Regions from separate parts of the Streptomyces sp. NPDC052079 genome, predicted to be linked through region 2. Evidence: riboswitches for the same ligand, from Rfam matches in the RefSeq annotation. Region 2 holds a riboswitch; the other holds the start of a gene.
The links. A riboswitch is a leader RNA that binds a small molecule or an ion and turns the genes downstream of it on or off. The one in region 2 is predicted to bind S-adenosylmethionine.
Positions count from the first base shown of each region.

Region 1: linked by a shared signal. The riboswitch ahead of thrC (threonine synthase) and the one ahead of AB0L56_RS22325 (aminotransferase class V-fold PLP-dependent enzyme) in region 2 are both predicted to bind S-adenosylmethionine.

Region 1 covers NZ_JBFAWL010000007.1:119,553-134,903, reverse strand. The annotation lists gene otsB (trehalose-phosphatase) at 1-539, opposite strand, end outside; gene AB0L56_RS14350 (trehalose-6-phosphate synthase) at 596-2,005, opposite strand; gene AB0L56_RS14345 (hypothetical protein) at 2,149-2,841, shown strand; gene AB0L56_RS14340 (glucosyl-3-phosphoglycerate synthase) at 3,060-4,031, opposite strand; SAM riboswitch class I at 4,170-4,317, shown strand; gene thrC (threonine synthase) at 4,336-5,631, shown strand; gene AB0L56_RS14330 (MoaD/ThiS family protein) at 5,669-5,944, shown strand; gene AB0L56_RS14325 (cold-shock protein) at 6,375-6,578, shown strand; gene groL (chaperonin GroEL) at 6,930-8,552, shown strand; gene AB0L56_RS14315 (hypothetical protein) at 8,701-9,270, opposite strand; gene murQ (N-acetylmuramic acid 6-phosphate etherase) at 9,313-10,254, opposite strand; gene AB0L56_RS14305 (MurR/RpiR family transcriptional regulator) at 10,381-11,331, opposite strand; gene AB0L56_RS14300 (hypothetical protein) at 11,388-11,789, shown strand; gene AB0L56_RS14295 (DUF4031 domain-containing protein) at 11,786-12,064, shown strand; partial or broken gene AB0L56_RS14290 (GNAT family N-acetyltransferase) at 12,046-13,122, opposite strand; gene AB0L56_RS14285 (hypothetical protein) at 13,157-13,819, opposite strand; partial or broken gene AB0L56_RS14280 (DUF397 domain-containing protein) at 13,935-14,093, shown strand; gene AB0L56_RS14275 (maleylpyruvate isomerase family mycothiol-dependent enzyme) at 14,248-14,931, shown strand; gene AB0L56_RS14270 (copper homeostasis protein CutC) at 15,026-15,351, shown strand, end outside.
Region 2 covers NZ_JBFAWL010000016.1:53,583-68,933, forward strand. The annotation lists gene AB0L56_RS22315 (ubiquinol-cytochrome c reductase cytochrome b subunit) at 1-1,164, shown strand, start outside; gene trpD (anthranilate phosphoribosyltransferase) at 1,320-2,384, shown strand; SAM riboswitch class IV at 2,462-2,578, shown strand; partial or broken gene AB0L56_RS22325 (aminotransferase class V-fold PLP-dependent enzyme) at 2,699-3,559, shown strand; gene AB0L56_RS22330 (Lrp/AsnC ligand binding domain-containing protein) at 3,687-3,968, opposite strand; gene AB0L56_RS22335 (rhomboid family intramembrane serine protease) at 3,965-4,705, opposite strand; gene AB0L56_RS22340 (hypothetical protein) at 4,863-5,102, shown strand; gene AB0L56_RS22345 (NYN domain-containing protein) at 5,170-6,513, shown strand; gene AB0L56_RS22350 (NlpC/P60 family protein) at 6,745-7,785, shown strand; gene AB0L56_RS22355 (NlpC/P60 family protein) at 8,004-9,017, shown strand; gene AB0L56_RS22360 (hypothetical protein) at 9,051-10,241, shown strand; gene AB0L56_RS22365 (glycosyltransferase family 87 protein) at 10,675-11,913, opposite strand; gene AB0L56_RS22370 (glycosyltransferase family 4 protein) at 12,034-13,176, shown strand; gene AB0L56_RS22375 (AMP-dependent synthetase/ligase) at 13,304-15,100, opposite strand.

The DNA.
Region 1 (15,351 bases), on a different contig from region 2:
TCGGCCAGCGGTTCGCGCAGGGCCTCGAACGCGGCCTCCGGATCCTCGGCCCTGCGCGTGTGCACGGCCACCGCCCGGCCCTTCTCCTCGATCCAGGTGCCCCGCCACGCGCCGACCCGGTCGAGCAGCCCCGGCAGCTCCGCACGGGCGGCGGCGACACCGGGGTGCGGGGCGGGCGCGGTGACGGTGCCGGTGACGGCGTCCCAGCGCTCGGCGCCGTAGTGGCCGAGAACGACGAGGTGCTCCAGACCGGGAACGCCCGCGAAGCCCCCGATGCGTACCGCGACCCCTGCCGGCCGGCCCGTGACGACGGCGACCGAGGCCACCTTCGGGGCGAGCGCGGCGAGCGCGGGCACCGCGTCGGGGTGCGGGCGGGCCTGCTCGGGATCCTCGACGATCGGCGCGAGTGTCCCGTCGAAGTCGAGCGCGATCAGTGCCTCCCGGGGCCGGGAGAGGAGAGCGTTCAGTCCGTCCCGGCCGGCCTGCGTGGCGGGCGTGGGCAGAGCGTTCGGGTCCGTGGAATCCGTAGGACTGGCCATACGCCCAACCTATCCACGGGCGGCCCGCCGCACGCCTGCCTGACCGGCCATCCCGGTCAGTGGGACGAATCCACCGGCTCGTCCCGCAGCGCCTCCAGCTGGTCCAGGAACCAGCGGGCCGGGGGCAGCGCCGTCGCCGAGGCAATCAGGCGCTTGGTGCGGTCGGTGCGGTCGGCGGGGCTCATCGTCAGGGCCTCGTGCAGGGCACGGGAGGTTTCCACGATGTCGTAGGGGTTGACGGTGATCGCATGCTCGCCCAGCTCCTCGAAAGCGCCCGCCTCCCGTGACAGCACCAGCGCGCAGCCCGCGTCGGAGACGACCGGGACCTCCTTGGCGACCAGGTTCATGCCGTCGCGGATGGGGTTGACCAGGGCCACGTCCGCCAGCCGGTACCCGGCCAGCGAGCGCGCGAAGTCGTCCTTCAGGTGCAGGACGACCGGCCGCCAGCCGGGCGTGCCGTAGCGCTCGTTGATGTCGTCGGCGAGCCGCCGCACCTCGGCGGTGTAGCGGCGGTAGACGGCGAGCTCCTGCCGGGAGGGGTAGGCGAAGGCGACATGCACCACGCGCTCGCGCCACTCGGGGTGGTCGTCCAGGAGCTGCCGGTACGCCAGCAGGCCCCGCACGATGTTCTTGGACAGCTCGGTGCGGTCGACCCGGACGATGGTCCGGCGTCCCTCGCCGATCTCCTCGCGGAGTGCGGCGATCCGCTCGTCGACGTCCGCCTCGTGGGAGCGGGAGCGCAGGAAGTCCGCGTCGGCGCCCAGCCCGTGCACGCCGATCCGCGTATCGCCGAGCCCGCCCGCGAACCGCTCGCAGCACGCGGTGAACGCGTCCGCCCAGCGCCGGGTGAGGAAGCCCAGCCGGTCGGCGCCGAGCATCCCGCGCAGCACCTGCCGCGCGATGTCGTCGGGCAGCATCGCGAAGTACTCCGGCGGCGCCCACGGGGTGTGCGAGAAGTGTCCGATGCGCAGGTCCGGGCGGAGTTCCCGGAGCATCCCGGGCACGAGCGTCAGGTGGTAGTCCTGGACCAGCACCGCCGCGCCCTGCGCCGCCTCCTCGGCCAGCGCCTCGGCGAACGCGCGGTTGTAGGTCTCGTACGAGGCCCACTGGCGGCGGAACTCCGCGTCGAAGACCGGCTCCAGCGGTGTCTGGTACAGCATGTGGTGCACGAACCACAGCACGGAGTTGGCGATCCCGTTGTACGCGTCGGCGTGCACGTCCGCCGGGATGTCCAGCATCCGTACGCCGTCCTCGCCGGCCCCGCGCCGCACGGCCTCCCGGTCGCCGTCGGACAGCGCCGAGCACACCCACAGCGCCCCCGCCTCGGGCCCGATCGCCGACAGCCCGGACACCAGTCCGCCGCCGCCCCGCTTGGCCCGCAGCGAGCCGTCCTCTCCCACCTCGTACGACACCGGTCCCCGGTTGGAGGCGACCAGCACCTGAGCAGCACCGAAGCTTGCAGCCATACGCCTCAACCTAGCCCGGCCCCCGGAACCTCAAACGTGCCCGTGCGTCACCTCGGTGGCGATTTGGTCACGTGGGTTGTGTGGAAGGTGTGAACGAGTGGAAGATGCGTGGTGCACGTTTCAACAACGGGGGGGTGGGCGCCATGCCCATATGCATACGCGTACGCATGCGCGGATTCGCCGGGACGACGGCGCTGATCGCGGCCTCCGCGCTGGCACTGGCCGGCTGCGGCGGCGGAGACACCGGCACACAGGGCAGCACGGACGATCGGCCCGCGGCGGTCACCGCCACGCCGAGCAGCGGCAGCCCCACGCCTGAGGCGTCCCCCACCACCGAGACGCCCACCCCGACGCCCACCCCCACCCCGACCCCCGTCACCCTGTCGGACCACACCGGCGACCGCGTCGGGACGGCCATCCGCGCGGCCAAGAAGGCCGGCCTCGACTACAGCGTCCGTCTGGAGGGCACCGGCAAGCGGGCCTCCTCCTGGGGCAGCGGCGAGAAGGTCTGCGAGCAGACCGACGGGTCCGACAGCGTGACGTTCACCGTCCCGCGCGACGGCCGCGACTGCGACGGCCGCCTGCTGCACACCCCGAAGCCCACCCCGACCCCCGAACCGGCGCAGACGCAGGAGACGGGCGGAAGCGGGGGCACCGGGGGCGGCGGTACGGGCACCTGCGAGCTCACCAGCCCGGCCGGCAACTGCTACGCCGACGGCCAGTTCTGCGCCCAGAAGCACCGGGGACTGAGCACGCACGGCCGGGGCGGCGAGTACCTGACCTGCTCACTGGACTCCGGCGGCATCTGGCGCTGGTCGGACGGCGTGGCCGGCTGACCTGCCGTACCTGCTGACCGGCCGACCTGCCGACCGGCCGACCTGCTGACCGGTGACCGGCTGACCGGCCGACCTGCCGACCTGCTGACCGGTGACCTGCTGACCGGTGACCGGCCGACCCCAACCGGTGACCGGCTGACCTGCCGACCGGCCGACCTGCCGACCGGCCGACTTGCCGCCGGCCGACCGGTTGAGCGGCTGAGCGGTGACCGGAGGGGTCAGGCCACCCTGCGGGCCCGGTACTCCGGGATCTCCGTCATCGGCGGCCGCTCCTCCGTGTCGACGGAGTAGGTCCGGGGTTCGAAGCTGTGGTCCGTCCGCTCGAACTGGGTCAGGGACGGCCGGATCATATGGGCCCGGGCCAGCCGCAGCTGCGCGGTGCGGTAGATCGCGGCGGCCATGCGGCCGAGGGCCTGGCCGTCCTGGTGCCGGTGCTTGCGCACCCCGACGTCGACCTGGGCCAGCGCGTCCAGGCCCACCAGGTGCAGGGCGTCGACCAGCATGCCGAGCTCGACGCCGTAGCCGACCGGGAACGGGAGCCGTTCGAGCAGGGGGCGGCGGGCCGCGTACTCGCCGCCCAGTGGCTGGACGAAGCCGGCCAGCTGGGGCCAGTGCAGGTTCAGCAGCGGGCGGGCCATCAGCTCCGTCACCCGGCCGCCCTGACCGGCCGCGGCCGTGCCGGAGGCGGGTCCGTCGGACACCGTGAGCGGACGGTCGTACATGGCCTTGACCAGGTGTACGCCGGGCTCGGTGAGGAGCGGGCCGACGATGCCGGTGACGAAGTCGGAGGAGAACTCCCTGAGGTCCGCGTCGACGAAGGCCACGATGTCGCCCCGGGTGACCAGCAGCGACCGCCACAGCACCTCGCCCTTGCCGGGCACGGCCGGTATGCGGGGCAGTATCGCGTCGCGGTGCACCACCGACGCGCCCGCGGCCGCCGCCTCCTCGGCCGTGCGGTCGGTCGAGCCCGAGTCGACCACCACGACCTCGTCGACCAGCGGGGCCTGGTGCACCAGGTCGTGCCGGATCACCGAGACGATCTCGCCGACCGTCGCCTCCTCGTTCAGCGCGGGCAGCACCACGCTCACCGTCTGCCCCGTCGCGCGTTTCGCAGCAAGGAGCCGGTGAAGCGGTCGGTCGGCCACGGACCACGACCGCTCGGTCAGCCAGCGCTCGACTTCTTCCAGCACGGTCCCGGCTCCTCACTGGCCCGTGATCCATCTCGCGCTTCGGACGGACCGTCTGCACCAACCAGGCCTTCGGTTACAGTCTTGAACAACGCCGACGACCCTCGCACGCCGGGGGCCGTCGCGCGCACAACTGAACACCGCTCATCCAGAGGGGCAGAGGGAAACGGCCCGATGAAGCCCCGGCAACCCTCCAGTCGGTTCTTGTCACATGGACGTGGCGAGGCTCCCGGCTAGGGAAGGTGCCAAATCCGTCTCACGGCGAGATGCGTCGTGAGGAAGATGAGGAGAAAGGGCCTCGCCTCACATGGCTGTGCAGACTGTTGCAAGCTCCACCGACTCCGCCGCCGCGAACTCCGTCGACCTGGGCCCCGCCGCCGCGCTGTCCTGCCGCGAATGCGGTCACCGCGTGCCCCTCGGCCCGGTCTTCGCCTGCGAGGAGTGTTTCGGCCCGCTGGAGATCGCCTACGACTTCTCGGCCTACGACACCGAGGAGCTCCGCAAGCGGATCGAAGCGGGGCCCACGAACATCTGGCGTTACGCGCCTCTGCTGCCCGTCCCGGCGGACGTGGCGACCAAGCCCAACCTGAACCCCGGCTGGACCAAGCTCGTCCAGGCCGACAACCTCGCGCGCGAGCTGGGCGTCACCGGCGGCCTGTACATCAAGGACGACTCCGGCAACCCGACGCACTCCTTCAAGGACCGCGTCGTGGCCCAGGCCATCGAGGCCGCCCGTGCCTTCGGCTTCACCACCCTGTCCTGCTCCTCGACCGGCAACCTCGCCGGCGCCGTCGGTGCCGCCGCGGCCCGGGCGGGCTTCCGCTCCTGCGTGTTCATCCCGCACGACCTGGAGCAGGGCAAGGTCGTCATGGCCGCCGTCTACGGTGGGGAGCTCGTCGGCATCGAGGGCAACTACGACGAGGTGAACCGCTTCTGCTCCGAGCTGATCGGCGACCCGGCCGGCGAGGGCTGGGGCTTCGTCAACGTCAATCTGCGGCCGTACTACGCGGAGGGCTCCAAGACCCTCGCGTACGAGATCTGCGAGCAGCTGGGATGGCGGCTGCCCGACCAGATCGTGATCCCGATCGCCTCCGGCTCGCAGCTCACGAAGATCGACAAGGGGCTGCAGGAGCTGGTCAAGCTCGGGCTCGTCGAGGACAAGCCGTACAAGATCTTCGGTGCGCAGGCGGAGGGATGTTCGCCGGTCTCCACGGCGTACAAGGCCGGGCACGATGTCGTCCGTCCGCAGAAGCCCGACACGATCGCCAAGTCGCTGGCGATCGGGAACCCGGCGGACGGCCCGTACGTCCTGGACATCGCCCGTCGCACGGGCGGTGCGGTGGAGGACGTCACGGACGAGCAGATCGTGGAGGCGATCACGCTGCTCGCGCGGACGGAAGGGATCTTCGCGGAGACCGCCGGCGGTGTGACGGTCGGCGTGACGAAGAAGCTCATCGAGAGCGGTGCGCTCGACCCGTCCCTGAGCACGGTGGTGCTGAACACGGGGGACGGTCTCAAGACGCTGGACGCGGTGGCGGGCACGGGGCTGACGGCGACGATCCGTCCGAGCCTTGAGTCGTTCCGTGCAGCCGGGCTTGTCTGAGTCGTCCCTGAGTGTGTTACCTGACCGGAGGTTTGTTGTGAGCGTGACTGTTCGTATCCCCACCATCCTGCGCACCTACACGGGTGGGCAGGCCGAGGTGACCGCCGAGGGGGCCACCCTCGCCCAGGTCATCTCGGATCTGGAGAAGAACCACACGGGCATCGCCGCCCGGGTTCTGGATGATCAGGGCAAGCTGCGGCGGTTCGTCAATGTGTACGTGAACGACGACGACGTGCGGTTCGAGCAGGGGCTCGAGACGGCCACCCCGGACGGGGCCGGTGTGTCGATCATTCCGGCGGTCGCCGGCGGCTGATCATTACCTTCGGTAACGACGGTTACCGAGTGTGCAGGACATTGCCCCTTCCGTAAGAGATGCGGAGGGGGCAATTCCATGGGGTTGAACGCGGTAGGGTTGGGGAACGCGCTCCTGATCCACTGATCGAGCACCGTGAATTTCTGCCGCACGCCCGACTGGATGTAGCCAAAGTGTGGGCCCTTTTCGCGGCTTTTGTAACGTTTGCCCGGCCCGACTTGCCCTGAATTCGGATGAATTCTCGCCACATTCCGGACCGGCGGCGTCCAGATTTCTCGTCCGATTGACCTGTTGCAGACGGCAGTTGGGCAGATACATTCAGCCGCGGTCGACGCGTTCCGGCGCACGCCCCCAACCGTTGGGGGGTGAGGTCTGACCCGGATCCGCGAAGTGTGGATCTGTGCAAGGGCCAGTAATAGGGGAGTTAGGCATGGCTCAGGGCACCGTCAAGTGGTTCAACGCGGAGAAGGGGTACGGCTTCATCGCGGTCGACGGTGGTGCGGATGTTTTCGTCCACTACAGCGCGATCCAGATGGACGGCTACCGCACCCTCGAAGAAGGCCAGCGGGTCGAGTTCGAGATCTCGCAGGGTCAGAAGGGCCCGCAGGCCGACATGGTTCGTCTCAGCGCCTGAACGCGCTACCTGCCGCAAGGATCTTCTGCCGACGAAGGGCCCGTACCTCTTGGGGTACGGGCCCTTCGCCGTGCCCGTGTACTCCCTGCACTCCCCCTGGCGCGCTTGCGCCCACCCGTCACCCGACCGCCACGCCTCGACGAGCCCGCTTCGCGGGAGCGCCTTGCACTCGGGTGGGTCGAGTGCTAATCATTGGCGTTAGCACTCTGAAGGTGAGAGTGACAACGAGGACCGGGTCGGTGAGGCCCGCCGGCCGTGTGGGGCAAGGAACCACGGGGTTGGCGAGCCGTCCGTCGCGGGCGCGGGCGCGGTCCGAAGGAATCACCCCCAGTCCTGGAGGGACCACTTCACATGGCCAAGATCATCGCGTTCGACGAGGAGGCGCGGCGCGGCCTCGAGCGCGGCATGAACCAGCTCGCGGACGCCGTGAAGGTGACGCTCGGCCCCAAGGGCCGCAACGTCGTCCTCGAGAAGAAGTGGGGCGCCCCCACGATCACCAACGATGGTGTGTCCATCGCCAAGGAGATCGAGCTCGAGGACCCGTACGAGAAGATCGGCGCCGAGCTGGTCAAGGAAGTCGCCAAGAAGACGGACGACGTCGCCGGTGACGGTACGACCACCGCGACCGTTCTCGCCCAGGCCCTGGTCAAGGAGGGCCTGCGCAACGTCGCCGCGGGTGCCAACCCCATGGCTCTGAAGCGCGGTATCGAGACGGCCGTCGAGGCCGTCTCCGCCGCCCTGCTGGAGCAGGCGAAGGATGTCGAGACCAAGGAGCAGATCGCCTCCACGGCCTCCATCTCCGCCGCCGACACCCAGATCGGCGAGCTCATCGCCGAGGCCATGGACAAGGTCGGCAAGGAAGGCGTCATCACCGTCGAGGAGTCCCAGACCTTCGGTCTGGAGCTGGAGCTCACCGAGGGTATGCGCTTCGACAAGGGCTACATCTCGGCGTACTTCGCCACCGACATGGAGCGTATGGAGGCCGTCCTCGACGACCCGTACATCCTGATCGCGAACTCCAAGATCTCCAACGTCAAGGACCTGCTCCCGCTCCTGGAGAAGGTCATGCAGTCGGGCAAGCCGCTGCTGATCATCGCCGAGGACGTCGAGGGCGAGGCCCTGTCGACCCTGGTCGTCAACAAGATCCGCGGCACCTTCAAGTCCGTCGCCGTCAAGGCCCCGGGCTTCGGCGACCGCCGCAAGGCCATGCTCGGCGACATCGCCATCCTCACGGGCGGCGAGGTCATCTCCGAGGAGGTCGGCCTCAAGCTGGAGAACGCCACGCTGGACCTGCTGGGCAGGGCCCGCAAGGTCGTCATCACCAAGGACGAGACCACCATCGTCGACGGTGCCGGCTCGCCCGACCAGGTCCAGGGCCGCGTGAACCAGATCCGTGCCGAGATCGAGAACAGCGACTCGGACTACGACCGCGAGAAGCTGCAGGAGCGCCTGGCGAAGCTCGCCGGCGGTGTCGCGGTCATCAAGGCCGGTGCCGCCACCGAGGTGGAGCTCAAGGAGCGCAAGCACCGCATCGAGGACGCCGTGCGCAACGCCAAGGCGGCCGTCGAGGAGGGCATCGTCGCCGGTGGTGGCGTGGCCCTGCTGCAGGCCTCCCAGGTCTTCGAGAAGCTGGAGCTCGAGGGTGACGAGGCGACCGGCGCCAACGCCGTGAAGCTCGCGCTGGAGGCCCCGCTGAAGCAGATCGCCGTCAACGGTGGTCTCGAGGGCGGCGTCGTCGTGGAGAAGGTCCGCAACCTCCAGGTCGGCCACGGCCTGAACGCCGCGACCGGTGACTACGTCGACATGATCGCCGAGGGCATCATCGACCCGGCGAAGGTGACCCGTTCCGCGCTGCAGAACGCCGCCTCCATCGCCGCGCTGTTCCTCACCACCGAGGCCGTCATCGCCGACAAGCCGGAGAAGGCCGCGGCCCCGGCCGGCGGCGGCATGCCGGGCGGTGACATGGACTTCTGATCCTCCCGAGGATCGGATCCGTCCGTCGCGTGACCGAGGGCGGCACTCCCTGTTCCGACAGGGGGTGCCGCCCTCGGCGTATGCGGGGCCCCCGGCCGTCGGCCCGCGTGCTGCCGGGCACCCCTCAGAGACCGCCCATGGGCTCGATTCAGAGATTGCCCATCGGTTCGATGTCCACCCTGACCGGGGTGCCCCACACCCGGAGCACCTCGTAGTCGGTGAACTCGTGCACGATCCGGTACGCCATGGCGGGCCGGGACCCGCGCCGCTGCGCCGCGATGAACAGCTCGGCCTCGCGCCGGTCCCGGCGCGGTGTCCCGCACAGCTGCCACGCTTGGCCGTTCCACGCCTCCGGCAGCCAGCGCTGCTGCGGCTGCGGCCGGTCACCGCGCACCCCGTACCGGGACTCCGGGCGCTCGGCCGGCCGGGGCGCCGGCGCGGGGCCGTTGAACTCGGCGCGGCGGGCGGCGCGACGCCGGGTCTCGCAGAGCAGACACAGGTCCGGGGCGCTCTTGTCCACCGGTCCTGTGGGGTGCTCGGCGCAGCGCGTGCTGGGCGCGGCCGTGGTGACGCTCTCCTCGAGCAGGTCCAGGGCCCGCCGCAGGTCGTTCTTCACCTCGTGCAGCCGGGCGTCCGGCGTGTCGGCGGACAGCGCCTCGCCGTGCTCCCCGAGCACACGCAGGGCGCGGCCCAGGGCGGTGAGCTGCGCGTGATTCATGCTTCGTCTCCGGGTCGGGTCCCCCCAGTATCCGCCGGTCGCCTATGCCCCGGCACCCGCCTTCGCCAGCGCGGTGCGCAGATGGCCGTCGGACTCGGTGAGGAGGCGGGTGGCCGTGGGGCCGTCGACGTCGGCCAGGATGACCAGGATCGCGTGTTTGACCTCGCCGTCCGTGGCGGTCAGGGCGCGTTCGACGACGTCGTCCGCCGCGCCCGTCGCCTGCGCGACGATACGGCGGGAGCGGGCCCGAAGCTTCTCGTTGGAGGCGCGGACGTCGACCATCAGGTTCCCGTACGTCTTGCCCAGCCGGATCATCGTGATCGTCGACAGCATGTTCAGGACCAGCTTCTGTGCCGTGCCGGCCTTGAGGCGGGTGGATCCGGTGAGGAACTCCGGGCCGACGACGACCTCGATGCCGTGCTCGGCCGCCGCCGCGAGCGCGCTGGCCCGGTTGCAGGCCAGGCCGACGGTGAGGGCGCCGCGGGCGCGGGCGTAGGCGACGGCGCCGATCGCGTAGGGGGTGCGGCCGGAGGCGGAGATGCCGACCACCGTGTCGTCGGCGGTCAGCTGCAGTGCTGCCAGGTCGGCCTCGGCCAGCTCCGGGGAGTCCTCGGCGCCCTCCACGGAGGTGACCACGGCGTCGGGGCCGCCCGCGATCAGGCCGACGACCTGCTCGGGGGCGGTGTTGAAGGTCGGCGGGCACTCGGAGGCGTCCAGCACGCCCAGCCGCCCTGCGGTGCCCGCGCCCGCGTAGACCAGCCGGCCGCCGCGGGCCATCCGCTCGGCGACGGCGTCGATCGCGGCGGCGATCGCCGGCACCTGCTCGGCGACGGCGCCGGCCACGGTGGCGTCCTCGCCGTTCATCAGTCGCGCGATGTCGAGCGTGGGCAGCCGGTCGATGTCCGCGAGCTCCGGGCGGAACGCCTCGGTGGTCAGCGTCTCCAACTGGGAACGAAGGTCGGGGTGGTCCGGGGTGGGAGTCATGGGCGGTGTCTTTCGAGTCCGGGTTGGGCGGATCACCTGGGGGCGCGGGGCTGTGTCGATCTGCGGTTTCGCCGCGTGGGCGCGGTCGACGACGGATCACCCGTGCTTGGCAACAGCGCTCCGCCCTTACGGCCCCTTGCGGCCCGCCCGGTGCCGGTGCGCCAGGGCCTCGTAGGAAGCGGCCAGCGCCGGCGCCGCCGCGTCGTACGTCCGCTGCGCGACCCCCACGAACAGACAGTCCACCACCAGCAACTGCCCCGTCCGGGAGGACATCGCGGCGGGCCGCAGCTCGCTCTCGCGGGCCGTGGACGTGGTCAGGACGTGGTCGGCGTACTGCGTGACGGGGCTGTCCGGACGGCCGGTGACCGCCACCGTCGTCGCTCCGTGCTCGAAGGCCACCCGGAGCGGTTCTATGACGTCCCCGGTCGATCCGGAGTGCGTGATGGCGATCGCCACGTCACCCGAACGGAGCTGCACCGCGTTGGTGACCGCGAGGTGGGGGTCGCTGTGGGCGTGGGCCAGCAGGCCTATGCGCAGCAGCTTCTGGGTGAGGTCCTGGGCGACGAGACCCGACGCGCCCACGCCGTACACATCGGTGCGGCGGGCGCCGGCCAGGGCGGACACGGCGGCGGCGAGCTGCACGGTGTCCAGTCCGGCGGCGGTGTCGGCCAGGGTCTGCTGCTCGTCGTAGGCGAGCTTGGCGACGACGTCGGCCATGGGGTCGTCCACCGCGATGTCCGTGGTGATGGCGGGCGCGCGCCCGGACTGCTGCTGGGCGGCGAGCCCGGCCAGCGCCAGGCGCAGATCGCGGTAGCCGGGGTAGCCGAGCAGGCGGGCGGTGCGGACGACGGTGGCCTCGCTGGTGCCGGTGAGTTCGGCGAGGCCGGTGACCGTGAGGGCCGCGCAGCCGGCAGGGTCATCGGCGACGGCTTCGGCGACCCGCTGCATGGACCGGGTCATCGACGGTGCCAGTGTGCGCACCTTCGCCGCGAGGGCGGCGGGGGCAGGCGGGGCAGGCGGGGCGGGCGTGGTGGCGCCCGGACCACCCGCGAAAGTTTCCTTCAGCTCATTGGTCACAGTATGAAAGATATTTTCGCTGCGGCCTCCCGGTCAAGAGTGCGCACAATAGGGACATGGAACCCCAGCCCCACGGCGAGTCCTCCGCCGGCCCGGTCGACCCCCTGGAACAAGCGTTGCACGCGGCACGCGCCCTCGTGCTCGCCGATCTGGTCGCGCGCGAGGTCGCCGAGGCGGACGTGGTGTCCATGGTCGAGGACTCCGTGGCGCACCGGCGCTGGTGGGTCGAGCAGTGGCCGGAAGGCATCGGATTCCTCCCCGGCCTGGTCGCCCAGGACGTCCAGGACGCCCTGCTGGAACGGCACGGGCGCTGGCCCCTGTGCCCGGTCTGCGGCACCGGCGACCCGCATGCGCTGGAGGTGGAGCCGGAACTCGGCCCCGACCCGCACTGGGTCTGCCACAAGGCGGGCGTCAAGGTCGCCCCGGTGGGGGCATTGGGCGGAGCGGCGCCTTCGTGACGGTATACATCGACCCGCCCACCTGGCCCGGACACGGCCTGCTCTGGTCCCACCTCGTCAGCGACCTCTCCTACGCCGAACTGCACGCCTTCGCCGACCGTCTGGGCGTGCCCCGCCGCGCCTTCGAACGCGACCACTACGACATCCCCGCGCACCGGTACGCGGACGCGGTGCGCGCGGGGGCCGTCGAGGTGAGCAGCCGCCAGGTGGTGGAGTTGCTGCACGGGGCGGGACTGCGGCGGCGCAAGGGCGCGGCTCAGCCGCGCAGTTCGTAGGAGAGCAGTTCGTAGGAGATCTGCCCCATGTCCTCGGAGACCCGGGTGAAGCCGGCCCGGGTGACGACGTTCTGCGAGGGCACGTTCTCGTGGTCGACGACGGCCGCCACGGTCCGTATGCCGTCCTGCTCCAGCGCCCAGCGGGACAGCGTGCGCAGCGCCTCGGTGGCATAGCCCTGGCCGCGGGCGCCCGCCACGAGGTCGTAGCCGATCTCGACCCGGCCGTCCCCGTCCGGGACCCCGTGGAAGCCCATCGCGCCCACCGCGAGGTCGTCCTCGCGCCGGACCAGCGCGTACATGCCCCACTCCGGGTGGAACACGCCTTCCTCGTACTGCTTGACCACGTTCCCGGCGCCCTTACGGGTGCCGTCGGCCGCGGCCCCGCCGACCCATGCGAAGCCGCCGTCACCCACGAGGGACAGGTCGGCGGCGGCCGCCGGGGTGACGCCCTCCAGGGTCAGCCGCTCCGAGCGGAGCACCGGGTTGTTGCTCCAGCGCCACGCGGTGACCGGCTCCCGGCCCGGCAGTTCGCCGCGCCCGGTCGCCCACAGGAGCGTCCGCCATGGCGTGGGACCCGGCTTGACCTGCGGGAAGAGCCGCGTCAGCACGAAGGACGCCAGCTCGGCGGGCGGTTCGTAGCCGATCCCCATTCCATCGGCGATGTCGTGCGTATGCAGCAGCACCTCGGTCACGCCCATCGCGGCGAACCCCTCGCGGTTGGCGTGCCGGAAGGGGTACGGGTGGAAGGCGCGTACGGAGCGGGGGGTGGTGCGGACGGCGGCGGCGAGCAGGGCGCCGGTTGTGGTGATCACGTGGAGGGCGCCCTAGTTGTCCGCAGGGTCCAGACCCTCCTCGCTGCCCTCGAGGGTGATCTCGAAGGGCACGTACGCGTTCTGCGCCCGCCCGGCGAGCTGTCCCGCGTACGCGATGAGGTCGCTCGCGATGTGCGTCGCCGTCTCCTGGCAGGACCATTCCAGCCGCCCCGCTCTCACCGCCCTCCAGTCCCGGTCGGTGACCGCCCCCAGCGCCGCCACGCAGTCCGCGACGGCTTCCTCCACCTGATCCGCTCCCGAGGCATGCATGCGGGGCAGGCTAGGCGGGCGGTGCGGGTGCGGTCGACAGCATTTCCAGTTCTCCGCGCATGTTGTAGCGGGCGGTGGCCTCCCAGTGCTCCCGCCCGTACGGCGTACGGAACAGGCGGGGCAGGGCGAGCAGTTGCCGCAGCACATCGGCCCGGCCCGCACGGAAGGCGTCGTTCGGCACGAAGTGGTACTCCTCGCGGACGGCGGCGGTGTAGGCGGCGTACGACGACGGCGGCGCCGCGAGGATCGCGAGATCGGCATCGCACAGCACCTGCCCGTCGCGGTCGTCGTCGGCCGGATCATGCGTGACGGTAAGCCGTACCAGCCGGGCGACCTCGGCGGTCTTCTCCTCCGACACCCCGGCCTCGGGAAGCGCCCGCTCGGCGAGCCGGGCGGACCGCTCCTCGTTCTCGGACCGCTCCGGCAGATACACGGCGTCGTGGAACCAGGCGGCGAGCCGTACGACGTCGGGGTCGTCGGCGTGTTCCGCCAGCGTGTCGACGCGGTCGAGGACGGCCGTGAGGTGGGTGAGCGTGTGGTAGTGCCGCTGCGGCTCCTGCCAGCGGACAATCAGATTCTCCGCATACGGCACGGGGTCAGGCCCCTCCGAGGATCCCCGGGCCCCTTCCAGGGCGCGGACGAAACGGTCACGGAGGTCTCGAGTGTCGGCCATGCGCCCATTGTTTCCGGTCCGCGCCCCATGCGTCACAGCGGCAGCTCCGCCCGCACGGTCTTCCCCCGGGGCTTCGCCATGAGGTAAGGATCCTGCGAGCACAGGCAGAGGAGGCGCGGGCGGCGAGTGCCTGGAAGTCGCCGCCTCCCTCACCTCCGTCCACGTCCGCGACTCAAAGGACACCGGCCAGGGCACCTTCGCGGTGGCGCCGGACGCGTGGTCCGCGTTCGTCGCGCACGCACGCCTGACCGAAACCGACGTCAACATGGCGTGACGGTCGGCTTGACCCGGTGCATACGGCTGCACCAGGTCCTGGGCCGCTCCTTCGGGAGCGGCCCGAGTGCTTTCCGGGAGCGGTCGGCAGGACAGCACCGGCGTACCACGGTCGGTACGGACATCGAGGTCCGTCCACCACTAGCGTGGACGGCATGACGACTCCTGCGGATGTGCAGAACGTACGAGACCCCGAGCTGCCCGGGCGGCTGCTGACCGTCGAGCGGGACGAGCTGGTGCCCCTGCTGCGGGGGCGGGACGACGCGGACTTCGCGCTGCCGGTGACGGCGTGTCCGGGCTGGACGGTACGGGACGTGCTGGCGCACTGCTCGGCGGCGCTGTCGCGGGTGGTGGAGAGCCGGTACGAGAAGGACGTGTTCTCCCCGGCGGGCAACCAGCGGGACATCGACGAGCGGGCCGGCTGGACCAACGCGCAGATCCTCGACGAACTGGAACGCGGCATGACCGAGGCCGGGCCGGTCATCGCGAAGGCGGGCGGCGTGCTGGACGTGCTAGCGCTGGGCGAGTGGGTGCACGCGGGGGACGTGCGGGTCGCGCTGGGCGAGCCGGGCGCGTACGCGGGCGCGGGGCTGCCGTACGCGCTCACCCTGCTGGCGCAGGTGACCGGCCGGCAGGGGCATCTGCCGCTGCATGCCGACCTTGACGACGCCGACGAGCCGCTGCGGCTGGGCGACACCTCGGGGGAGCGTCCCCCGGCCCGCTTCATCGGCGACGGACCGACGTTGGTGCGGCTGTACGCGGGACGCGCGGTGGACGACGGGGCCTCGTACGAGCTGGCCGGGGCGGAGGCGGCGGAGCTGAACATCTTCGGGGACTGAGCGGAGGGGTGGGGCAGCCTCGGGTGGGCGGTCGGGCGTAGTCTGGATTGGACTAGACCTGTAGTCGCCGTCTGATGCCGAGGAATGGGGTCCCATGAGCAAGCGAGCAGTCCTGGAGGTGATCGCCCTCGACGTCGAGGACGCGGTCGCCGCCCAGGCCGGAGGTGCGGACCGCCTCGAGCTGGTCACGGACATGGCGGCGGACGGGCTGACCCCTTCGGCGGCGACCGTCGCGGGGCTCCGCGCGGCCGTGGACATCCCGGTGCGGGTGATGCTGCGGCTGGCGGACGGGTTCGCGGCAGGCGCGGTGGAACGGCTGGTCACGGCGGCGTGCGAGATGAGGGAGGCAGGGGCGGAGGAGTTCGTCCTCGGTTTCCTCGACGCGGACGGCCAGGTGGATCTGGCGGCGGTGGAGCGGGT
Region 2 (15,351 bases):
CTGGGCATGTTCACCGGCTTCACCGGCTACTCGCTCCCGGACGACCTGCTCTCCGGCACCGGTATCCGCTTCATGGAGGGCGCGATCCTGTCCGTGCCGATCGTCGGCACGTACCTCTCGTTCTTCCTCTTCGGCGGCGAGTTCCCCGGCGACGACTTCGTGGCCAGGTTCTTCTCGATCCATGTCCTGCTGCTGCCGGGCATCATGCTCGGCCTCGTGGTGGCGCACCTGATCCTGGTCGTCTACCACAAGCACACGCAGTTCCCGGGTCCCGGCAAGACCAACAACAACGTCGTCGGCATGCCGCTGCTCCCGGTGTACATGGCCAAGGCCGGAGGCTTCTTCTTCCTGGTCTTCGGTGTGCTCGCGGCCCTCTCGGCGATCGCCACGATCAACCCGATCTGGGCCATCGGCCCCTACCGGCCCGACATGGTGTCCACGGGCGCCCAGCCGGACTGGTACATGGGCTTCTCCGAGGGCCTGGTCCGTGTCATGCCGGGCTGGGAGATCAACTTCTGGGGTCACACGCTCGTCCTGGGTGTGTTCATCCCGCTGGTGATCTTCCCGCTGGTCCTGGTCGCCATCGCCGTGTACCCGTTCATCGAGTCCTGGGTCACCGGTGACAAGCGCGAGCACCACATCCTGGACCGCCCGCGCAACGCCCCGACGCGTACCGCCTTCGGTGTCGCCTGGATCACGCTGTACTTCGTGCTCCTCGTCGGTGGTGGCAACGACATCTGGGCCACCCACTTCCACCTGTCGATCAACGCCATCACCTGGTTCGTACGGATCGCGTTCTTCGTCGCTCCGATCCTGGCGTTCATCGTCACCAAGCGGATCTGCCTCGGCCTCCAGCGCCGGGACAAGGAGAAGGTGCTGCACGGCCGCGAGACGGGCATCATCAAGCGCCTGCCGCACGGCGAGTTCATCGAGGTGCACGAGCCGCTCAGCCAGGAGCAGCTGTACACCCTCACCGCGCACGAGCAGCCCAAGCCGATCGAGATCGGCCCGGAGGTCGACGAGAACGGCGTCCGGCGCAAGGTGAAGATGACCGAGAAGCTGCGCGCCAAGCTCAGCAAGGGCTTCTACGGCGAGGACGCGCAGATCCCGAAGCCGACCGTCGAGGAGTACAAGGAGATCACGAGCGGCCACGGCCACCACTGATCGCCTTCAGCGCCTCACCCCAGTCGCCACACGACGGCGAAGGGCCCCCGTCCGTTCTCCGGACGGGGGCCCTTCGCCGTCTCCGGAGCTGGATAGGGTGGAGCCCGGGACCCCTCCGGGTCCCCTGGACTCATCCACGACCATCAGGAGCGGCCATGAGCGCTGTGACCCCCGCTGGAGGCGACACCGCGGCGGGCCGCTCCTGGCCTGCCCTGCTGAACGGACTGCTGGACGGCCGGGACCTGTCCGCCGACGACACCGCCTGGGCGATGGATCTGATCATGCGCGGCGAGGCGACCGACGCGCAGATCGCCGGCTTCGCGGTCTCCCTGCGGGCCAAGGGCGAGACGGTGGAGGAGATCACCGGCTGTGTACGGGCGCTGTACGACCACGCCAACGTGATCGAGGTGCCGGGCGCGACCGTCGACATCGTGGGCACCGGCGGCGACGGCGCCAAGACGGTCAACATCTCCACCATGTCCTCGATCGTGGTGGCCGGCACCGGCGCCAAGGTCGTCAAGCACGGCAACCGGGCCGCCTCCTCCGCCTCCGGCGCCTCCGACGTCCTGGAGAAGCTCGGCGTCAATCTCGAACTGACCCCGCGCCGGGTCGCCGAGGTCGCCGAGGAGGCCGGGATCACCTTCTGCTTCGCCGTGAAGTTCCACCCGGCGCTGCGCCATGTCGCCGCCGCCCGCGGCCAGCTGGGCATCCGCACGGTGTTCAACTTCCTCGGCCCGCTGGCCAATCCGGCGAAGGTCAAGGCCCAGGCGGTCGGAGTCGCCGACCCCCGGATGGCACCCATCATGGCGGGGGTCTTCGCCGAACGCGGCCACTCCTCGCTGGTGTTCCGCGGCGACGACGGCCTGGACGAGCTGACCACCACCGCCACCTCCAAGGTGTGGGTGGTCCGCGACGGCAAGGTCGACGAGGAGACCTTCGACCCGCGCGACGTCGGGATCGACCTCGTCCCCGTCGAGGCCCTGCGCGGCGCCGACGCCTCCTACAACGCGGAGGTCGCCCGCCGCGTGCTGGACGGCGAACAGGGCCCCGTACGGGACGCGGTGCTGCTGAACTCGGCGGCGGCGCTGGTCGCCCTGGAGCCGGGCCCGGGCACGCTCACCGAACAGATCCGCGCCGGGATGGCGAAGGCGGCCGAGGCGATCGACTCGGGGGCCGCCAAGCGGGTCCTGGAGCGCTGGGTGGCCGCCAGCAACGCGTGAGCCGCCCCACGGTGCCATGTCCCGCGATCCGGATACGGGTTGCGGGGCATCGGTCACCTCACGTACTTTCCTTCCCAGGTCATGAGTGACAGCCATCAGGCCCCGGCCGGCTGTCCGGCAACCCTCCGTCCGTGGCGGGGTGCCCCGGGTGAAGACCAGGCCGTGAGCAGCAAGGCCCACGGCAAGCGCGGTCATCGAGGAGCCTCCCGTGAGCAAGCGAATGCGCTAGGGCTGCCGAGCCCCACCTCCGCACACCCCTTTCCTTTACTCCTCCGCGCTCGAGCCACGTCCGCTCGCGCGAGGATTCCGCCTGCCCACGGGAGTTCACGCTGGAACGCGCCCTCGCCGACCGGGACCCGCACGGCCCGGGCCTGGTCTGTGTCACCGGCGCCTCCAACGTCACCGGCGAGCTGTGGCCGGTACGGGAACTGGCCGCCGCCCACGCGCACGGTGCGCGCATCGTGCTGGACGCCGCCCAGCTCGCCCCGCACCACCCGGTGAGCGTCAGGGGCCTCGATGTCGACTGGGTCGCCTGCTCCGGGCACAAGCTGTACGCGCCTTTCGGCTCCGGTGTGCTCGCCGGCCGTGCCGACTGGCTGCGGGCGGCCGAGCCCTATCTCGCGGGCGGCGGCGCCAGCCGCACCGTCACCCGGCGCGCGGACGGGGGAGTGGACGTGGAGTGGCACGACGGCGCCGCCCGCCACGAGGCCGGCTCGCCCAACGTCATCGGCGCCCACGCCCTCGCCTCCGCCTGCAAGGCGCTCACCGAGGCCGGCTTCGAGGCGCTGGCCGCGCGCGAGGAGCGGCTGATCCGCACGGTGCGCGAAGGGCTCGCGGACGTTCCGGAGGTGCGGTTCCTGTCGCTGTTCGGAGCCGAAGCGCCGCGCGTCGGTGTGCTGGCCTTCGTCGTCAAGGGCTGGAACAGCTCCCACTTCGCCGCCGCGCTGTCCGCCGAGTACGGCATCGGCGTACGGGCCGGCCTCTTCTGCGCCCACCCGCTGGTCCGGCGCCTCCTCGGCAGCGCCCCTGGGCCCCAGGGCGAGTGCGGGGCGCCGGGGCAGAAGTCGCTCAACGCCATCCGGATCAGCTTCGGCGCGGGCACCCCGGACGAACACGTGGAACGCTTCGTACGCGCGGCACGCGAACTGCTGCGCGACGGCGCCCGGAGGGGCTGAATGCCAGCCCGTCCGGCGTTTGAGGACGAGGCCCGAAGGGCCGAAGGGGGGTCTGGGGGCGCAGCCCCCGGGGACGGGACGGGAAGGGGCGGCGGGGGCGAAAAACCCGCCCGCACCGCGACAGGCTTTAGCTGTCCAGCCCGATGGCGAACGCCGCCTCCAGGTCATGCTGCGAGTACGTCCGGAACGCGACGTGCGTATCCGTCCCCTCCACCCCCGGAATCTTGCTGATCCGCCCGGGAATGACCTCCGCCAGATCCTCGTGCTCCCGCACCCGGACCATCGCGATGAGGTCATACGTCCCGGTGACGGAGAACACCTCGCTGACACTGTCCAGCGCGGCGATCTGCTCCGCGATCTCGGGAATCCGGTCCACGCTGGTCTTGATGAGGACGATCGCGGTGATCACGGCTGGTTCTCTCCCTCGGGGGCCGGAGCAGGGGCGGACGCGGACTTCACTGTAGTCGCCCTGCCGAACCACACCCACGCACAGCCGAAGCCCAGCGCGAACCCCACCAGGTGCGCCAGATACGCCACCCCGGGCCCGTCGGCCGCCCGCCCCGCCGCCGCCCACTGCAGGGCCGCCCAGAACGGCAGCACCACCCACGCCGGCAGGCGCACCGGCAGGAAGAACAGGAACGGCAGAAGACTGGTGACCCGCGCCCGCGGGAACAGGAAGAGGAACGCGCCGAGCACCGCCGAGATCGCCCCGGAGGCACCGACCAGGGACCGCTCGGACTCCGCGTTGGCAGCGGCGTACCCCAGCAGCGCCAGATAACCGCACCCGGCGTAGCACAGGGTGAACCGCACCCGGCCCATCCGTGCCTCGGCCATCGCTCCGAAGACGTGGAGGAACAGCATGTTGCCGAGCAGATGCACCCAGCTTCCGTGCACGAACAGCGCCGTGGCCGGGGTGAGGACGGCTCCGGGGGATCCTTCGAACAGGTCTGCGGGGATCACGCCCCAGCGCCGGAAATAGGCCCGCTGTGCCGCGAGCAGCTCCTCCCCGGAGCCGTCGGCCGGATGGAATCCCGAGGCGGGGCCGATCAGGAAGACCAGGCAGCACAGCACGATGAGGGTGCGGGTCACCGGCGCGGAGGTGCCCCGGATCGCCGTGGCGGCCGATGCGCCCCAGTTGCGGATCATGGAAACAGAGCATGGCGTAACCGGACGTAACCGCACATACCGCCTCGCCGCCGGGGACGGGCGGGCGGCGGGGACCCGCCAGGCCGTAGGGTTACGTGCCACACGTACCGGGCGGCCCGGTGCGTCACGGACACTGGAAGGAAGGCGAACAGCCACGATGACGGTTCCTCTGCCGACCGCCTCGACGCGGTGGCGCTGCACCCTCTGCGGCAACCTGACCCGCTTCGACGTGACCCGCTCGTCGAAGGTCGTCGAGTACGTCCACCTCGACCTGGCCGGAGAGCCCAAGGTCGAGGAGCGCGAGGTGCTCGACGAGACGGTGGAGTCGGTGCGATGCCGCTGGTGCAACGCCGTGGATCAGGTGGAACTCGTGGACAGGCCGGGCGCCGGCTCCTGACAGGGAGCGGGCCCCGCTGACGGCGACCCCGTACACGGGGCCGCACATAGGCATTGGGGTGTGACGGATGGTGGAGACCACGGGCGGGGGGCCGCAGGACGGCGCCGCCGAGGTGCTCGACCGTCCGCTGCCCGACGGAGTGCGCCGCCGGGTCGTCCAGATCGTCGCGGACGGCTTCGGCGGGCTCACGGTCGCCGAGCTGCCCGCCCAGCTCCGGCAGTACGCCCGGTTCGCCCCGAACCGCCGCGCCAAGTTCGCCGGCAACGCCATGGCGGCGGCGCTGGAGACCGATCCGCTGTTCCGGCAGCGCATCGGGGAGAAGCTCAGAGAAGCCCAGCCGGAACTGACCGGCGCCCTCGACTCCGGCTCCCCGCCCCCGGCCGCGGACCCGCTCGACGTGGCGGCCGCGGCCTATGTGCTCCGCCCGGCCGGCTGGGTCAAGCTGGTGACCGCCGCCGGCGAGGAGGCCCAGCGCGCCCACGCCGAACGCGCCGACGAGGAGACCCGCGCCGAGCTGGAGCGGCTGCGCGACGAACTCGCCCGGGCCCGCGAGAACACCCGGTCCGAGACCGAGCGACTGCGCGCCGAGCTGGAGGCGGCGAAGAAGGAGTCCGAGTCGCTGCACCGCAAGCTGCGCTCCGCCCACAGCGACGTCAAGCGCGGCGAGGCCGCCCTGCGCAAACTGCGGGCCGAGATGGAGTCGGTCCGCGCCGACGGTCAGGCCCAGGTGTCGGCCGCCGAGAGCGAGAGCCGGCGGCTCAAGGCGCGGCTCGGCGAGACCGAGGCCGCGCTGGAGGCCGCGCGCCGGGCCGCCCGCGAGGGCCGCAGCGTCGAGGACATGCGGGTACGGCTGCTGCTGGACACCGTGCTCGACGCCGCCCAGGGGCTGCGGCGCGAGCTGGCGCTGCCTCCCGTGTCCGTCCGGCCCGCCGAGACCGTGGACGCCGTGGAACCGGGGCGCATGACCCCCAAGGACATCGCCGCCCGCGCGCTGTCCGAGGACGACCCCGCCATCCTGAACCAGTTGCTGGCGCTGCCGCAGGCCCATCTGGTCGTCGACGGCTACAACGTCACCAAGACCGGCTATCCCCAAATGCCCCTGGAGAAGCAGCGCCTGCGCCTGCTGGGCCAGCTCGCCCAGCTCGCCGCACAGACCGGCGCCGAGGTCACCTGTGTCTTCGACGGTGCCGAACTCGCCGCGCCCGTGCTGCTGGCGCCGCCACGCGGCGTGCGCGTGCTGTTCTCCAAACCGGGCGTCACCGCCGACGAACTGATCCGCCAACTGGTGCGCGCGGAGCCGCCGGGGCGGCCCGTCATCGTCGCCTCCACCGACCGGGAGGTCGCCGACGGGGTCGCCCGCGCCGGCGCACGCCCCGTCGCGTCGGCGGTGCTCCTCAAGAGGCTTTCCTAGTATCTGATTCCCATCCGTCCCCCGTGCAACGTAACGGTCCTATGCCCGAATTGACGGAACCGCCACGCAACGTAGCGTCAATCGAGCATCACTGCAGGTGAGTTGAGGCGAAATAAACCCGCTGTAACGGAGATTTTGTGCCCGGGGATTTGAACTGATCACACGAGAATCACTAGGGTCTGCCTTCGAACCCTCGCTCGCGCGATCACTCTCGAGAAGGAGCTCGTCTCCGTGGCGTCCCACCGTCGTCCCAAGCAGCCGAGCCGCGCACGTGTGACCGTGCTCACCACCGCTGCCGCAGCTGCCGTTGTCATGAGCTCGCAGGCCGCCAACGCCGCTCCCAGCGAGAAGCCGAGCAAGGACGAGGTCAAGGCCAAGGTCGACAAGCTCTACGAGCAGGCGGAACAGGCCACCGAGAAGTACAACGGCGCCAAGGAGAAGCAGGAGAAGCTCCAGAAGGAGATCTCCACGATCCAGGACAACGTCGCCAAGGGCCAGCAGGAGCTCAACGACCTGCGCGACGGCCTCGGCACGATGGCCAGCGCCCAGTACCGCAGCGGCGGCATAGACCCCTCCGTGCAGCTCTTCCTCTCCGCCGACCCGGACGACTACCTCGACAAGGCGTCCACCCTTGACCAGTTGAGCACCCAGCAGGTCGAAGCGCTGAAGAAGATCCAGGAGAAGCAGCGCGAACTCGCCCAGCAGCGCTCCGAGGCGTCCGAGAAGCTCAAGGACCTCGCCTCCACCCGCACCGAACTGGGCAAGAAGAAGAAGGAAGTCCAGGGCAAGCTCTCCTCCGCGCAGAAGCTGCTCAACAGCCTCACCGCCGAGGAGAAGGCCCAACTCGCCGAGGAGCAGAGCCGCGCCACCCGCGCCAGCGAGCGCGACGCCCTCTCGGTCAACGTCCCGCCCGGCTCCGGACGCGCCGCCGCCGCCTTCGCCGCCGCCCAGAGCAAGCTCGGCTCGCCCTACGTGTACGGCGCCACCGGCCCGTCCTCCTTCGACTGCTCCGGCCTCACCTCCTGGGCGTACGCGCAGGCGGGCGTCGGACTGCCGCGCACCTCCGAGGCCCAGACCGGCGCCGGCACCAAGATCTACTCGACCAGCCAGCTCAAGGTCGGCGACCTGGTCTTCTTCTTCAACGACCTGCACCACGTGGGCCTCTACGCCGGCAACGGCCAGATCATCCACGCCCCTCGCACCGGCACCGTCGTGCGCTACGAGTCGATGAACACCATCGGCGGTCCGTTCATGTTCGGCGTCCGCGTCTAGGGTCCGGTCCGCAGGTCCCGAGGCCCTTCCCGGTGGTCCGGTGCGCCCGTTAGGGGGAATCGCACCGGTGCCCATCGGGCCCCACGCCCCGCCTCCGACGCAGGTCACAGGCGGGGCGTCACCGTATGTGCGTGCTCCGGCCGTTGGTCCGCCCGCCGCCGCCGACGCTACTGTCTGCCGCGTTTCCCTGTCCGCCAGCGGAAGGAGCACGGCTTCCCGTGGGGTCCCATCGCCGTACCGCACCCTCATCCGGATCCGACCGGAGCGCCGTCGTCGCCCTCGGCCTGCTGTCCGCGGCGGCCACCACCCTCGGCGCTGTCCCGGCCGCGGCGACGCCGCCCGACGACACCCGGGCCGAGGTGGACCGCCTCTACCAGGAGGCCGAGAAGGCCACCGAGGCATACAACGCGGCCGACGAGCGCGCCGACGGACTCCGCAGGCAGATCGCCACCGCACAGGACCAGATCGCCCGCAAGCAGCACCGCGTCAACACCATGCGCGAGTCGCTGGGGTCGCTGGCCGGTGTCCAGTACCGCTCCGGCGGCCTGGAACCCGCCGTTGCCCTGCTGCTCTCCGACGACCCGGAGGACTACCTGGAGCGGGTCTCCGTCCTCGACCGGATCACCGCCCACCAAGCCGGTGAGCTACGCAGGCTGCGGGGAGCCCTGCGGTCCCTCGCCCAGGACCGCGCGGAGGCGGCCGGCAAGCTTCGCGCGCTGGAGAAGAGCCGCAAGGCCGTCGCCGCCCACAAGCGGACCGTCGAGAGCAAGCTCGCCGAGGCCCGCCGGCTGCTCAACTCCCTCCCGGCCGGCGAACGCGCCGCCTGGAACCGGGCCGGCCGCTCCGCCCGCACGGACCTGCTCGGCCCGGGCGGCATCCCCGCATCGGGCCGCGCGGCCGCCGCCGTCGCCGCCGCGCGCTCCGCCCTCGGCAAGCCCTACGTGTGGGGCGCCAACGGCCCCGGCGGCTTCGACTGCTCCGGACTGACCCAGTGGTCGTACGCCCAGGCCGGGGTCGCCCTGCCGCGCACCTCGCAGGCCCAGCGGTACGCCGGCCGCCAGGTCCCGCTCTCCCAGGCGCGCCCCGGCGACCTGGTCGTCTACCGCTCCGACGCCTCCCACGTCGGGATGTACATGGGCAACGGCCAGGTGATCCACGCGCCCTACCCCGGGGCGCCCGTGCGCTACGACCCCGTCGGGATGATGCCCGTCTCGTCGGTCACCAGGGTCTGACCGGGACGGCTCCTCGCCCTTACCCTCGGAAAGGTGGCGGGTCGACGGCGGGTGACGGGAGCGTCCCTGGTGGCGCTGTGTCTGCTGCTCGTCTCCCTGGTCTCGTGCGGCGGCGGCAGCACCGTCGACGGCGCCCGCGCGGAGGTGCAGTCGCTCCTCGACCGGCGCGCGGAGGCGGTCCTCGACCGGGACGCCGCCGCGTACGCCCGCACCGGCACCCGGGCCGGGTTCGACAACCTGCGCGCGGTCCCGCTCGCGGACTGGTCCTACCGGGTCACGTCCCTGCACCGCACCGGCGACAGCGCCACCGCCTCCGCCGACCTCAGCTACCGGGTGGAGGGCTACGACCGTTCCCCGGTCGTCACCGCCCGCTCCCTGAGCCTGAGCCGGGACCGGGACGGCCACTGGTCCGTCGATTCCGACCGCCCCGCGCGGAAGTCCGGCCAGCAGTTGTGGGACCAGGGCCCGGCACGGGCCGTCCGGGGCGAGCGCAGTCTGGTGCTGGGTGTCGGACAGCCCGCCGGCAAACTGCGCGACTACGCCGCGCTGGCCGACCGCGCGGTGCCCGCCGTGTCCGACGCCTGGGGCCCGCGATGGACCGGGCGCGTCCTCGTCATGGTCCCGGAGTCCCTGGAGGACATGGCGGGCCTGCTGGGCTCGCCCGCCTCCTCCTACCGGGGCATCGCCGCCGTCACCACCGGCGCCACCGGCACGGACGGGCGGGCACCGGCGGACCGGGTCATCGTCAACCCGGACGCCTTCGGGCTGCTCGGCGACTCGGGCCGGCAGGTTGTTCTCACCCACGAGACCACCCACGTCGCCACCCGCGCCCACACCTCGCCCGCGACTCCGCTGTGGCTGTCCGAGGGGTTCGCCGACTGGGTCGGCTACCGCGACGGCGGCCGGGGCCCCGCCGAGGCGGCACCGGAGCTCGCCTACGCGGTGAGTCAGGGCGAGGTGCCGGGCGCGCTCCCCACCGACGAGGACTTCGGCTTCTCGGGGGACGCGGACGGCCTCGCCCGCGCCTACGAGGGCGGCTGGCTGGCCTGCCGCCTGATCGCCGACCGCTGGGGCGAGGAGCGCCTCGGCGTGTTCTACCGCGCGGTGGGCGCGCACAAGGAGCGCGAGGGCGCGGTCGAGTCAGCGATGAGCCGCGTCCTGGGCACCACCCCGGAGGCCTTCACCCTCCAATGGCACGACTACATAAGAACCACCCTGACCTGACCACGTACGCCTGCGGCGCACCCACGGTGGGTGGGTGGTGCGGGGGCCATCCCCACGACCCACCCACCGCCGCCCTCCGCGCCCGGCTGCCGCGATCCGCCGCCCGCCGCTCCTGCTGCCGCCCTCCGCGGGCAGCCGCCCGCCGTTCCCGCGGCCCGCCGCTCCTGCTGCCGCCCTCCGCGGGCAGCCGCCCGCCGCCGCGATCCGCATGCAGCCGCCCGCCGCTCGCTGCCGCAATCCGCGGGCAGTCGTGCCGCTGGGGCGGCACGGGTGGGCGCGACGGCACCCCGCTTGCGCCGGGCTGCGCAGACACCCCCCGGCCAGCACCCTCGCGGCCAGCGTCCAGGCGCCGGGCTGCGCAAACCTTCCCCCGGCCGGCACCATCGTGGGGCACCCCGCAGGCACCGGCCGCACAGATACACCCACCCCGGGTTCACGACGAGACTCGCGTCTCCGCCGCCCGGGCCGGCCCCGGGACCAACGGAACCTCCCGCCCCCGACCCGGCACCGTCGTACACCACAACACCCGAGCCCCCACCACCGTCGCCCCCACCAGCAGCCCATTCCGCAACACCAGCAGCGAAACCCCCAGCACATCGCTCGCCACAACATGCGCGAACCACAACGGAAACTCCAGCACCGTCACCAGACAAGCCCCCAGCACCAGCCCCACCGGCCCCCCCATCCGGCTCCCACGGAAGCACAGACACACCGCCCCCACCCCCACCAGCCACACCATGTACTGCGGACTGATCACCCGACTCGTGGTCGTGAACATCAGCACCCCCACCAACGCCGCATCAGCAACCGTGTGCGCCTCGAAACGATTCGCCACCACCCGCCACAGCACCAGCCACCCCAGCGCCGCCCCCGTCAGGAACAGCGCCCCCGTGCTCACCCAGTTCACATACGGCCCAAGGAACTCGACCGAGCCGTAGTTGAGCAGCACCTCGCCCTCCCAGCCGTGATGCCGCGCCACATGGAAGACCAGCGACCCCAGCGACTCCACCTCCGTCCCCCGGTCCCGCTGGAACCCGAGGAACGCGAACGCCCCCGGCATCAGCACGGCGAACAGCACGGCCACACCGACCCCCGTCACCCCCGCCGACACCCACGTCCCACGCCGCCGCACCGCGAGCAGGAGCAGCGCAGGCCACACCTTCACCAGCGCCCCGAACCCCGCCAGCGCCCCCGCCACCCGCGGATGCCGTCCGGCCGCCAGCAGCCCGGCCACCGCCACCGCCGTCACCATCACGTCGTACCGCGCGTACACCGTCGGCCCGAGCAGCGGCACGCCCGCCACCCACACCCAGGCCCCCCGACGCGCCCGCCCGGGACCGCGGCCCCCGTACAGCAGCATCGCCAGCGTGATCAGGTCGGCGACGCACGCCAGCACGAAGAACGCCGTCGGGTACTCCAGGAACGGCAGCAGACCGGGGGAGAGGATCGCCAGCGCCGCCGCGGGCGGGTACTGCCAGGTCACGTCGTTCAGCGGGAACGTTCCGGTGCGCAGGACGTCGTACCAGCCCTGGTAGATCACCGACACGTCGCTGGTGACGTCAGGCCCCGGAAAGACGATCACCTTGAGCACGCACAGCAGCAGCGCCGTTCTCGTCAGCGCCCAGATGACCAGCAGCCATGCCAGGGACCCGCGTCCGGCCGTCGTCTCCACGTGATCCCTGCCCGTCCGGTGTGCCGTCGTGAGGGGCCATGATGTCCCGACTTTGGTGTACGTGCCACAGAGCACCGCCGTGGCGTACCGCGAAAGCACCGTTCGGTAGGGTCTGCGACGATGCACAAGACCCTGATCGTGACCAACGACTTCCCGCCACGGCCCGGCGGCATCCAGGCGTTCCTGCACAACATGGCGCTGCGGCTCGACCCGGAGCGCCTTGTCGTCTACGCCTCCACCTGGAAGCGCTCCCGGGAGGGCGCGGAGGCGACCGCCGCCTTCGATGCCGAGCAGCCCTTCACCGTCGTACGCGACCGTACGACGATGCTGCTGCCGACCCCGGCCGCCACCCGGCGGGCCGTCGGGCTGCTGCGCGAACACGGGTGCACCTCGGTGTGGTTCGGGGCGGCGGCGCCGCTCGGCCTGATGGCCCCGGCGCTGCGCCGCGCGGGCGCGCAGCGGATCGTGGCCACCACCCACGGCCACGAGGCCGGATGGGCCCAGCTGCCCGCCGCACGGCAGCTGCTGCGCCGGATCGGCCAGTCCACGGACACGATCACCTACCTCGGCGAGTACACGCGCTCCCGGATCGCCTCCGCGCTCACCCCCGAGGCCACCGCGCGGATGGTGCAGCTGCCGCCCGGGGTCGACGAGAAGACCTTCCACCCCGGCTCGGGTGGCGACGAGGTGCGGGCGCGTCTGGGGTTGACCGACCGCCCGGTGGTCGTGTGCGTCTCACGGCTGGTGCCGCGCAAGGGCCAGGACACGCTGATCCGGGCCATGCCCGCGATCCTGGCGGCCGAACCGGACGCCGTGCTGCTGATCGTCGGCGGCGGCCCCTACGAGAAGGACCTGCGCCGCCTCGCCCACGACACCGGTGTCTCCGCGGCCGTCCGCTTCACCGGCTCGGTCCCCTGGTCCGAACTGCCCGCCCACTACGGCGTCGGCGACGTCTTCGCGATGCCGTGCCGAACCCGGCGCGGGGGCCTGGACGTCGAGGGCCTCGGCATCGTCTACCTGGAGGCGTCCGCGACCGGCCTGCCCGTCGTGGCCGGCGACTCCGGCGGCGCCCCCGACGCGGTCCTCGACGGCGAGACCGGGTGGGTCGTCCCCGGCGACTCCCCGCCCGAGACGGCCGACCGCATCACCACCCTCCTCGCCGACGAGCAACTCCGCCGGCGCATGGGCGAGCGCGGCAGGGAGTGGGTCGAACAGAAGTGGCGCTGGGACCTCTTGGCGGACGAACTGAAGAAGCTGCTCTGAAGCGGCCGCTGCCCCGGCAGACTCCGCGGGGGCAGCCCCCTAGGGGCGCGGGGAACTGCGCGACAAGCCCCAGACAACCCGCACCCGCCGAACGACCGCCCCCGGCACCCCCTTACGCACCGAAGTCCTACTTCGCGTAAATCGCCTCGATCTCGTTCGCGTAATCCTTCGCCACAACGTTCCGCTTCAGCTTCAACGACGGAGTCAAATGTCCCGACTCCTCGGTGAACTGCGCCGGCAGAATCCGGAACTTCCGCACCGACTCCGCCTTCGACACCGCGGCGTTCCCGTCATCGATCGCCGACTGGATCGCCGCGAGCAGATCCGGGTCCTCGCTCAGCGAAGCCGCCGTCGACCCGGCGGGCTTCCCGTGCTCGTCGGCCCAGCGGCCGAGGAACTCCTCGTCGATGGTGACCAGCGCGCCCACGAACGGCCGCCCGTCGCCCACCACCATGCACTCCGCCACCAGCGCGTGCGCGCGGATCCGGTCCTCGATGACCGCCGGGGCGACGTTCTTGCCGCCCGCCGTCACCAGTATTTCCTTCTTCCGGCCGGTGATCCGCAGATAGCCGTCCTCGTCCAGCGTGCCGATGTCCCCGGTGTGGAACCAGCCGTCGGCCAGCGCCTCGGCGGTGGCGCCCGGGTTGTTCCAGTACTCCCTGAACAGGTGCTCGCCGTGCAGCAGCACCTCGCCGTCATCCGCTATCCGGACGACGGAGCCGGGCAGTGGCTGGCCGACCGTGCCGATCTTCTGCCGGTCCCATGGGTTGAACGCGGTGGCCGCGCAGGACTCGGTCAGACCGTAGCCCTCCAGCACGCTGAAGCCGATGCCGCGGAAGAAGTGGCCCAGACGCTCGCCGAGCGGGGCGCCGCCCGAGATGGCGTACTCGCCGCGCCCGCCCAGCACCGCGCGCAGCTTGCCGTAGACCAGCCTGTCGAACACCTTGTGCTTGATCTTCAGGCCCACCGACGGCCCGGACCGCGTGTCCAGCGCCTGGCTGTAGGCGATCGCCGTGTCCGCCGCCTTGTCGAAGATCTTGCCCTTGCCGTCGGCCTGCGCCTTGGCCCGCGCCGAGTTGTAGACCTTCTCGAACACCCGGGGCACGCCGAGGATCAGCGTCGGCCGGAACGAGGCCAGCTCGTCGGTGAGGTTCTTGATGTCGGGCACGCAGCCCAGCTTGATCGGCGCCATCATGGGCGCGATCTGCACCAGCCGCCCGAAGACATGCGCGAGCGGCAGGAACAGCAGCACCGAGCACTCGCCGGTGCGGAAGAGTGGACGCAGCCGCTCCACGATGTTGCCGCACTCCGCGAAGAAGCTGCGGTGGGTGAGCACACACCCCTTGGGACGGCCGGTGGTGCCGGAGGTGTAGACGATGGTCGCCGGGTCGTCCGCCTTCGCGACCGAGCTGCGCTCCTCCACCGTCTCGTCCGTGACGCCCTGCCCGAGCCGGCCCAGCTCCTCGAGGCCGCCGGCCTCGATCTGCCACAGGTTCTTCAGCGCGGGCAGCCGGTCGCGCACCGACTCCACGGTCGCCGTGTGGGCGTCGAGCTCCACGAAGCAGGCGGTGGCACCGGAGTCGCCGAGGATCCACGCCACCTGCTCCGGCGAGCTGGTCTCGTACACGGGCACGGTGACCGCGCCGGCGCTCCAGATCGCGAAGTCCAGCAGCGTCCACTCGTAGCGGGTCCGGGACATCAGGCCCACCCGGTCGCCGGGCTGCACACCTGCGGCGATCATGCCCTTGGCGGCCGCCCGCACCTCCGCGAGGAAGGCGGTGGCCGTCACGTCCTGCCACGTCCCCCCGGCCTTGCGGGCGATGACGGCCACATCGGGATGCTGCGCGGCGTTTCTGCGGACGATGTCGGTCAGATTGCCGTCCGCGGGGACCTCGTACAGGGCCGGAAGGCTGAACTCGCGCAAGACTGCTGCTCCTCTTAGGGCGCCGGCGCCACGACGGTGTGCGATGCGACGGTGCGGTCCAAGGCTCGGGCGGGTGCTCGCGAATTCACAAGTTGAAATCCCGAGCACGACTGGACTGCCCGGACGTTACCCGCCGGTATGGCTTCTCGACAGGGGCTCCCCGTCAGATGTTCGCTGCGTCACACAGATTGGTGTTCCATTGCGCACAGTAGTCCACTTGCGAACCGACGAGCCAGTAACCGCAGGTCCGC